2 regions of the Streptomyces sp. NPDC051172 genome follow, and region 1 is predicted to be linked to the other one. Evidence: riboswitches for the same ligand, from Rfam matches in the RefSeq annotation. Region 1 holds a riboswitch; the other holds the start of a gene.
What was found. A riboswitch is a leader RNA that binds a small molecule or an ion and turns the genes downstream of it on or off. The one in region 1 is predicted to bind S-adenosylmethionine.
Positions count from the first base shown of each region.

Region 2: it holds a riboswitch for S-adenosylmethionine, as region 1 does, so the genes downstream of both, AB0N07_RS07685 (amino acid ABC transporter permease) here and AB0N07_RS23530 (aminotransferase class V-fold PLP-dependent enzyme) in region 1, are expected to answer to the same signal.

Region 1 is NZ_JBFBBE010000039.1:6,670-11,404, reverse strand. It holds gene AB0N07_RS23540 (rhomboid family intramembrane serine protease) at 125-859, shown strand; gene AB0N07_RS23535 (Lrp/AsnC ligand binding domain-containing protein) at 856-1,137, shown strand; gene AB0N07_RS23530 (aminotransferase class V-fold PLP-dependent enzyme) at 1,174-2,535, opposite strand; SAM riboswitch class IV at 2,700-2,816, opposite strand; gene trpD (anthranilate phosphoribosyltransferase) at 2,888-3,952, opposite strand; gene AB0N07_RS23520 (cytochrome bc complex cytochrome b subunit) at 4,086-4,735, opposite strand, start outside.
Region 2 is NZ_JBFBBE010000009.1:104,683-109,417, forward strand. It holds gene AB0N07_RS07675 (ABC transporter substrate-binding protein) at 1-620, opposite strand, end outside; gene AB0N07_RS07680 (amino acid ABC transporter ATP-binding protein) at 698-1,495, opposite strand; gene AB0N07_RS07685 (amino acid ABC transporter permease) at 1,492-2,472, opposite strand; SAM riboswitch class IV at 2,823-2,932, opposite strand; gene AB0N07_RS07690 (glutathione S-transferase C-terminal domain-containing protein) at 2,999-3,895, opposite strand; gene AB0N07_RS07695 (oxidoreductase) at 4,279-4,735, opposite strand, start outside.

The DNA.
Region 1 (4,735 bases):
ACGCCCGAGCTTCCCCGGGCGTGTGGCTCGTAACCCTACGGCCTGGCGCTCACTCGCCGCCCGTCCGTCCACGGCGGCGAGGCGGTCTGTGCGACTGCGTCCCGTTACGTCATGCTCTGTGTTCATGATCGGCAAGTGGAGCGCGACCGTCGGCAGAGCGATCCGGCGCCCCTCGGCGCCCATGACGTACACGCTGATCGCCCTGTGCTGTCTGCTCTTCGTGACCGGCCCGGCAGCCGGCCTGAATCCGGTCCACGGTTCCGGCGATGCGCTGCTCGCCGCCCAGCGCGCCTATTTCCACCGCTGGGGCGTTGTCCCGGCCGAGCTGTTCCAAGGCTCCCCCAGGGCCGCCCTGACCCCCGCCACGGCCCTGTTCGTCCACGGCAGCTGGGTGCACCTGCTCGGCAACATGCTCTTCCTCTACGTCTTCGGGGTGATGACCGAGGAACGGATGGGCCGCGTCCAGTTCACGCTCTTCTACGTCGGCTGCGGCTACCTCGCCCTGCTGGGGTACGCGGCGGCCAATGCCACGTCCCAGCAGTCCCTGGTCGGCGCGTCCGGGGCGATCTCGGCGGTCCTGGGTGCGTTTCTGTACCTGTTCCCCGGGGCGCGGGTGACCAGTCTTCTGCCGTTCCTCTTCTTCCTCCCCCTGCGTTTCCCCGCCTGGATCGTGCTGCCCTTCTGGGCGGCCCTGCAGTGGCTGGCGGCCGGGCATGCGGCGACGGGACCGGGGGTGGCCTATCTGGCCCACCTGGTGGGCTTCGGCCTGGGCTTCGTCTACGCCTGGGTCCGATTCGGCCGTACGACTAGAGTGAGGGCCGCCCCAGCAACGGCCCCCGAGGGAGAGAACCAGCCGTGATCACCGCGATCGTCCTCATCAAGACCAGCGTGGACCGGATCCCCGAGATCGCGGAGCGGATCGCTTCGCTGGAGAGCGTGAGTGAGGTCTTTTCCGTGACCGGGACGTATGACCTGATCGCGATGGTGCGGGTCAAGCAGCATGAGGATCTTGCTGACGTGATTCCCGGCAGCATCAGCAAGATCCCCGGGGTCGAGGCCACGGATACGCACGTCGCGTTTCGTACGTACTCGCAGCATGACCTTGAGGCCGCGTTCGCCATCGGGTTGGACTCGTGATCGTTTCCTAAGCGTCTGCGGGGCGCGGACAGCTGCTCACACCGCGGGTACGCAGCGGCCGGCCTCTGTCCTGTACGTCCACTGCGCGCCGTCCGCCACCAGTTCCTTGACGGCGGTGACGAAGCGCTCGACGTGTTCGTCGGGGGTTCCGGCGCCGAAACTGACGCGGATGGCGTTGAGGGACTTTTCCCCGGGAGCGGCCTCCGGGGCGCCGCACTCACCCTGGGTCTGCGGGTCGCTGCCCAGGAGGGTGCGGACCAGCGGGTGGGCGCAGAAGAGGCCGTCGCGGACGCCGATGCCGTACTCGGCGGAGAGCGCGGCGGCGAAGTGCGAGCTGTTCCAGCCCTCGACGACGAAGGAGATCACGCCGACGCGGGGGGCGTCGTCGCCGAAGAGTGAGAGGACCCGCACCTCGGGCACCTCCGCGAGGCCCGCCCGGACCGTGTCGATCAGGTGCTGCTCGCGGGCGACCAGGGTGTCGAAGCCGGCCTCGGTGAGCGCCTTGCAGGCCGACGCGATGGAGTAGGCGCCGATCACGTTCGGGGAGCCGGCCTCGTGGCGGGCCGCGCTGTCGTGCCACTCCACGTCCACGCCGCCGTCCTCGCGCCGGGTGACCTTGCGGCTGGCGCCGCCGCCGGCGAGATAGGGGTCGGCGGCCTGCAGCCAGTCGGCGCGGCCGGCCAGTACGCCGGAGCCGAAGGGCGCGTACAGCTTGTGGCCGGAGAAGGCGACCCAGTCGACGTCGAGGTCCTGCACGGAGACCGGGTGGTGCGGGGCGAGCTGGGCGGCGTCCAGGACGATACGGGCGCCGTGCGCATGGGCGGCAGCGGCGAGCTCGCGCACCGGCCACAGCTCGCCGGTGACGTTCGAGGCGCCGGTGACGCAGACCAGGGCCGGACCTCGGGGGTCCCGGTCGGCGAGGGCCTTCTCCAGGGTCTCGACGGCCTGCTGCGGGGTGCGCGGAGCGTTGAGGTAGGTGACCCGGGCGTCCTTCCAGGGCAGCAGGCTGGCGTGGTGCTCGGTCTCGAAGACGAAGACCTGGCAGTCGGCCGGGAGAGCCTGCGCCAGCAGGTTGAGGGAGTCCGTGGTCGACCGGGTGAAGATCAGCTGGTCGTCGGCGCGGCAGTCCAGGAACTCGGCAACGGTCCTGCGGGCGTTCTCGAAGAGGTCGGTCGACAGCTGGGAGAGGTAGCCGGCGCCGCGGTGGACGCTGCCGTAGTAGGGCGCGTACGCCGCGACGTCGTCCCACACGCGCTGCAGGGCCGGCGCGCTGGCCGCGTAGTCGAGCGCCGCATAGGTGACTTCGCCGCCCGTGACGAGCGGGACGGTGACGTCCCGGCCCAGAACGGGCAGCGGGGCACAAACCGAGGTGGCGGCGGCAGCGGTGGAGACAGACATGGCGGAACTCCCGTGTAAGCAGGTGGAATTCGCCCCGCGAGCGGTATCGCTCAAGCAGGGGCGTGAAGGAGAAAAGGGGATGCGGAGGCGGGGCTCTGCGGCCCTATCGCATTCGCTTGCTCACGGAAGGCTCCTCGACGACCAGGACCCCTGGTTGCTCGAGGGGTCCGCGCTTGCCGTAGACCTCGCTGCCTACGGCCTGGTCTTCACCCGGGGCACCCCGCCACGGACGGAGGGTTGCCGGACAGTCGGCCGGGGCCTCATGACTGTCACTCATGACCTGGACAGGAACGTACGTGAAGTGATCGCGGTCCCGCAACTCGTGTCCGCATTGCGGGACCGCACTGCCCTGCTATGCGTTGCTGGCCGCCACCCAGCGCTCCAGCGCCCGCTTGGCCGCGCCGGAGTCGATCGACTGGGCCGCCCTGTCCATGCCGGCCCGGATCTGGTCGGCCAGCGTCCCGGGCCCCGGATCGAGGGCCACAAGTGCGGCCGCCGAGTTCAGCAGTACGGCGTCGCGTACGGGGCCCTTCTCGCCGTCGAGGAGCCTGCGGGCGACCTCCGCGTTGTACGACGGGTCGCCGCCGCGCAGGGCCTCCACCGGGACCAGCTCGATGCCGACGTCACGGGGGTCGAAGGTCTCCTCGGTGACCTTGCCGTCGCGGACGACCCAGACGCGTGAGGTGGCCGTCGTCGTCAGCTCGTCGAAGCCGTCATCGCCGCGGAACACCAGGGAGGAGTTGCCGCGTTCGGCGAAGACACCGGCGATGATCGGCGCCATGCGCGGATCGGCGACGCCGACGGCCTGCGCCTTCACCCGCGCCGGGTTGGTCAGCGGGCCGAGCGCGTTGAACACCGTACGGATGCCCAACTGGCCGCGCGCGGCGCCCGCGTGACGCAGCGCCGGGTGGAACTTGACGGCGAAGCAGAAGGTGATCCCGGCTTCCTCGGCGACCTCCGCGACCCGCTTCGGCGTCAGCTCCAGATTGACGCCGAGCTTCTCCAGGACGTCCGAGGCACCGGACGCGGAGGAGGCGGCCCGGTTGCCGTGCTTGACGACCTTCGCGCCCGTGCCGGCGATGACGATCGCGGACATGGTGGAGATGTTCACGGTCTTCGCGCCGTCACCGCCGGTGCCGACGATGTCGACGGTCCGGCCGGGCACCTCGATCACGTTGGCGTGCTCGTACATCGCCCGGACCAGCCCGTTGATCTCCTCGACGGTCTCGCCCTTCGCCCTGAGCGCCACCACGAACCCGGCGATCTGCGCGTCGGTCGCCTCGCCCCGCATGATCTGGTCCATCGCCCAGAAGGTCGCCTCGGCGCTCTGGTCGCGGCCGTACAGCAGGGCGTTCAGTACCTCGGGCCAGGAACGGCCCGCCGTGGTGTCGCCTCCAGCGGGGGTCACAGCGCTCATAAGGCCGCTCCTGGTCGTCGTAGAAGAAGAGAACGAGTGTGAGGCCACCCTATCCAGCTCAGGGCATGGAAAAGGGCCCCCGTCCGAAGACCGGACGGGGGCCCTTCTGCCGTGGCGTGGCGAGCCGCAGCGATCAGTGGTGGCCGTGGCCGCTCGTGATCTCCCTGTACTCCTCGACGGTCGGCTTCGGAATCTGGGACTCCTCGCCGTAGTACGCCTCGCTGAGCTTGGCGCGCAGCTTCTCGGAGCCCTTGACCTTGCGCTCGACGCCGTTCTCGTCGACCGTCGGGCCGATCTCGGCCGGCTTGTACTGCTCGTGCGCGGTGAGGGTGTGCAGGGCGTCCTGGCTGAGCGGCTCGTGCACCTCGATGAACTCACCGTGCGGCAGGCGCTTGATGATGCCCGACTCGCGGCCGTGCAGCACCTTGTCCTTGTCGCGGCGCTGGAGGCCGAGGCAGATCCGCTTGGTGGCGATGAACACGAGCACCGGCACGACGAAGAACGCGACCCGGACGAACCAGGTGATCGAGTTGATCGACAGGTGGAAGTGGGTCGCCCAGAGGTCGTTGCCACCACCGACGAGCAGCACGAAGTACCAGGAGATCCACGCCGCACCGAAGGCGGTACGCGTCGGGGCGTTGCGCGGCCGGTCCAGGATGTGGTGCTCGCGCTTGTCGCCGGTGACCCACGACTCGATGAACGGGTAGACCGCGATCGAGACCAGGACCAGCGGGAAGATCACCAGCGGGATGAACACGCCCAGGACGAGCGTGTGGCCCCACA
Region 2 (4,735 bases), on a different contig from region 1:
TTCTCCTGGTTGGTGCCGGCGCCGACGGAGACGGTCTTGCCGGCGAGGTTCTCGTAGTTGCCGTCGAAGTTCCACTTGCTGGACTTGAGCACCTCGAAGCCGAGGTTGTCCTTGCGGTAGGAGGCGAACTCGTACTTCTTCTTGCGCTCCTCGGTGTCGGTGACGTTCGAGAAGGCCACGTTCACCTTGCCGCTGTCGATGCCGACGAAGAGGTTCTCCCAGGTGAAGTTCTTCACCTCGGGCTTCAGGCCGAGGACGGCGGCGACCAGGCGGCCGAAGTCGGGCTCGGCGCCGGTGAGGGTCTTCTGGTCGCTGCCGACGTAGGCCAGCGGCGCGAACCCGGCGGGCAGGGCGCCGACGCCGATCTCCAGCTTGCCGCTGCTCTTGACGGACTTGGGCAGCTCCGCGCTGATCGACTTCACCTCGGAGACCTCGAGGCTGGTCTGCTTGGCGGCGCCGTTGGAGAGCTGTCCGACGGTCACGGTCCCGTTGGCGGCGTCGGTCGTGGTGGCCGCGTCGCTGTTCCCACCGCAGGCGGCGAGCCCGGTGGCGAGGGAGGCGACCGCGGTCGCCGCGGTGATGCCGCGTATCAGGCTGCGTCGGGTGAAGTGGACAGACATGGCCGTTCCTTGTCGCTGAGAGGTGAGGAGGTGGTGGCGTGGGGGGAAGTCGTGGGGCGCGCCGGATGCGTCAGGGGTCAGAGGACCTTGCTGAGGAAGTCCCTGGTGCGCTCGTGCTGTGGCTTGTCGAGGACCTCGGAGGGCGGGCCCTGTTCGACGATCCGTCCGTCGTCGATGAAGACGACCCGGTCGGCGATCTCGCGGGCGAAGCCGATCTCGTGGGTGACGATGACGAGCGTGGTGCCGCTGGTCGCCAGGTCCTTGATGACGGCGAGGACCTCGCCGACGAGTTCGGGGTCGAGGGCGGAGGTGGGCTCGTCGAAGAGGATGACGCCGGGGCGCAGGGCGAGGGCGCGGGCGATGGCGACGCGCTGCTGCTGACCGCCGGAGAGCTGGCGCGGGTAGGCGCCGGTCTTGTCGGCAAGACCGACCCGGCCGAGCAACTCGCGGGCCAGCTCCTGCGCTTCGGGCTTGCTGAGCCTGCCGGTGGCGACCGGGGCGGCGGCCACGTTGTCCAGGACCGTCAGATGCGGGAAGAGGTTGAAGTTCTGGAAGACGAAACCGATCCGGCCGCGCTGGGTGAGGATGGCCCGCTCGCTGAGTTCCTTCAGCCGCTCGCCGTGCCGCTTCACGCCGATCAGTTCGCCGTTGATGCTGACGTGGCCGATCTCCGGCTTCTCCAGGTGGTTGATGACCCGTAGCAGGGTGGACTTGCCGGAGCCGGACGGGCCGAGGATCACGGTCACCTCGCCCGGCCGCACCGTCAGGTCGATGCCGTTCAGGACGCGGTGGGCGCCGTACCACTTGTGCACGTCGTGCACCTCTACGGTGGCGGCCTCGACGCCGGCCAGCGCCTCAAGGGTCTTCGCGCTCATACGGCGGCCTCCCTGCGGATACGGGCCCGCAGGTCGATGAGACCGGTGCGGAGCTTCTGCAACGGGGTCGGCGGCAGGGAACGGGTGGCGCCCCGGGCGTAGTACCGCTCGACGTAGAACTGGATGACGGAGACGACGCTGGTCAGGATCAGGTACCAGACGGTGGCGACCAGCAGCAGCGGCACGATGTCGCCGGGGTAGGTGGAGCCCATGGACTGCGCGGTGCCGAACAGGTCGAGCAGCGAGACGTAGAAGACCAGCGAGGTGCTCTTGATCAGGCCGATGAGCTGGTTGACGTAGTTCGGGGTGATCGAGCGCAGCGCCTGCGGGAAGACGATCTTCGTGAACTGATAGCTCTTCGGCAGGCCCAGGGCCGCCGCCGCCTCCTGCTGGCCCTGGTCGACGGAGAGGATGCCGCCGCGGACGACCTCGGCCGCGTAGGCCGCCTCGTTGAGGCTGAGGCCGATGACGGCGACGACCATGTCGGTGGCGAGCTTGGACTCGTCGAAGGAGAGAAAGGCCGGTCCGAAGGGGACGCCGACGCTCAACGTCTTGTACAGAGCGCTGAAGTTGTAGAGGAAGAGCAGCACCACGATGAGCGGGATGGAGCGCAGCGCCCAGATGTAGGTCCAGCTCACGGCCCGCAGCACCGGGCTCTTCGAGAGCCGGGCCAGGGCGAGGACGATGCCACCGGCCAGGCCCAGCACCGCGCTGTAGGCGGCGACTTCGAGGGTGATGAGCAGACCGTCGAGGATGTTCGGCCGCAGGAACCAGTAGCCGAAGCGGTCCCACTGGTAGAACGGGTTGGTCGTCAGGCCGTGCACGAACTGGGCCGCGAGGACCAGGACGGCGGCGGTGGCGATCCAGCGCCCCGGCCTGCGCAGCGGCAGAACCCGCTGTGCGGCGAGGGGCTTTGACTGTTCGTCGGCGGGCGGCGCATCGGCGAGGGCGACCGTGGCGCCAGGGGGTTCACTCATGGTGGGCTCCGGCGGAGTCGGACACCCCACGGGCCGCGGCAGCCGTGCGCCGGAGCGGTTTGCTCGGCGCACGGGTGTGCAGGGGCACCGGGGGCGGGGAGGACAACGACACACCGCGCGGGCGGTGTTCGTCAGGGAGTGCGGGGACTGCGGGGAGGTGTCAGCCCCGACAGCGGGCACAGCCCGGTGCGGTACACAGTGCGCTGTTCACACGGAGCAGGTCGACGGCACGGTCGGCGGCAAACAGGTTCAGCAGGTTCGCGTACGGCTGTACGCAGCCCTGAGGGCGGCGTGCGGCCGTCCTGGGAGCTGCGTACATGGCGTCACCATCACTGTTCCGGCCCTTGTGGGCCTCGCGCTTACCGAAACGTCATCCGGTCCGGTCGTCACCTGGGGCACCCCACCGCGGAGCGAGGGTTGCCGGTCAGCTAGCCAGGGCTTGTCGCTGACACTCATGACCGTTCTGGTTCGTAGTTAAAACAATTGCCCGAAGGAATGTCAACGCCGGTCCACTGTGTGGAACGACTCAATTCCTGTTGACCTGCGATCCTGTCCCGTTTCCGTCGGATGCATGGGCCGCCCAGTCCAGGATCTGGACAGCGGCTCCGGCGGCCTCCAGACCCTGGCAACGGGCGTGGTGGCGCCGGGCGATGCCGTCCAGGTCGAGATGGGCGCCGAAGGCCGGGTGGGCGGCCAGCCGGCGGGCATAGGCCCACAGGGTGGGATGGCCGGCGATCCGCTGGACGGCACCGGCGTCCAGGTGGTTGCGGTGCACGGTGTCGAGTTGGACCAGCGCGACCCACAACTCGACGTCCGCGGCGGTGATTTCGTCACGGATCATGTACGTCCGCCCGACCAGCCACCGCTCCAGTGCACCGAGCGTTTCGAGCAGCGTATCGAGCGCCGCCGCGCGCTCGGATTCCTCACCGCCGGCCGATCCGGCGCGTTGCGCGGCGTCCTCGATGCCCTGCGCGCACATCCGCTCCACGGCCTCGATCTCCGACTCCGCGCCGCACGGGTAGGGCGAGGGGCGGTCGCTGCCGAAGCGGCGGGCGAGGTCGCGCATGATGTCCGGGGCGTGCGTGCTGACGATCCGTCCGGACCAGTCGTCGCTGAGCACGGGCGCGACGGCCGGGCCGGTGTAGTGGTGCGCACTCGCCTCGTACAGCGGGCGCAGGGCGTAGTGGCTGCCTTCGGGGGTGTCGGGGACGGCGGGCAGGAAGGTCGCCGGACAGACGGTGTGCAGGCCGAGCAGGCTGTGGGTGACGGCGATGCGCAGACCGTCGGGACACGCGGTCGACAGATGGAGACGGTAGCGGCCCGGTACGGCGTAGTGACCACTGCGGGCATCGCTGCCGATCCGGCCGCGGAAGGCGGGCGTGGGCTGGGCGGAGGTGTGGGCGGCCAGCGGTGTGACGGACATGGGTCTCCCCGGGAGAGGGCGCGGACGTACACGCGGCGGAAGCGACGTCGGGCGAACTCAGCCCTGGGGGCTGATCGCACTGCAGACACGCTGCAGATCGATGTGACGGCGGGAGGTGAGGAGAGGCGGACGGATCACTCGGACGGTGACCGGCTCAAGGCGCCCCATGCGTTTCCCTACCCATTCACTAGGATTCTCCTCTGGAGTGTCGGTCCGGCTCGGAGCCACGTCAAGAGGGCCGTCCCGCAATGCGGACAGCACGGTGGACACACCCCTCCCCCTGGCGTCACCGCCGCATCGCCGGCCCCCGCGGTGCCGGGCGCCAAGGGCTCGGTGGCACTCGCCGGTGCCTCCCGGCCGATCGCGGGCCCGGCGGTGGGAACCTAGTTCTTCTGCAGGGCGCGGGTCACGCCCGCGATGACGGCAGTCGTCAGCACCCAGCCGAAGGCGATCAGCAGATAGGCCAGCCACTGGAGGATGCCGCTCGTCCAGTACCAGGTGGTGCGCTGGCCCAGACCGCCGATCGGGATCAGCAGGTCGAGTGTGTAGACGAGGGGCTGGAACCGGGGCACCTCGCCCGCCTGCACCCGTGTGGGGCTGTGAGCGCCGAACGTCGCGGTCCCCAGCAGGGTCAGCACGAGCAGCCAGACGCCCGCCAGCCAGGGGCGGTAGCCGTAGCCCACGGTCACGTCCAGCAACTGCCCCCAGGCGCGGGCCGCCGGCCGCAGCGTGCGGCGCCGGTGCCGCTGCTTGGCCAGCAGCACCCGGCGGGCGTCGTCGTCATGGCCCGCCTTGCGGTACCAGCTCGCCAACTGCTCGTACGGCTGGGGGCTGTAGCCG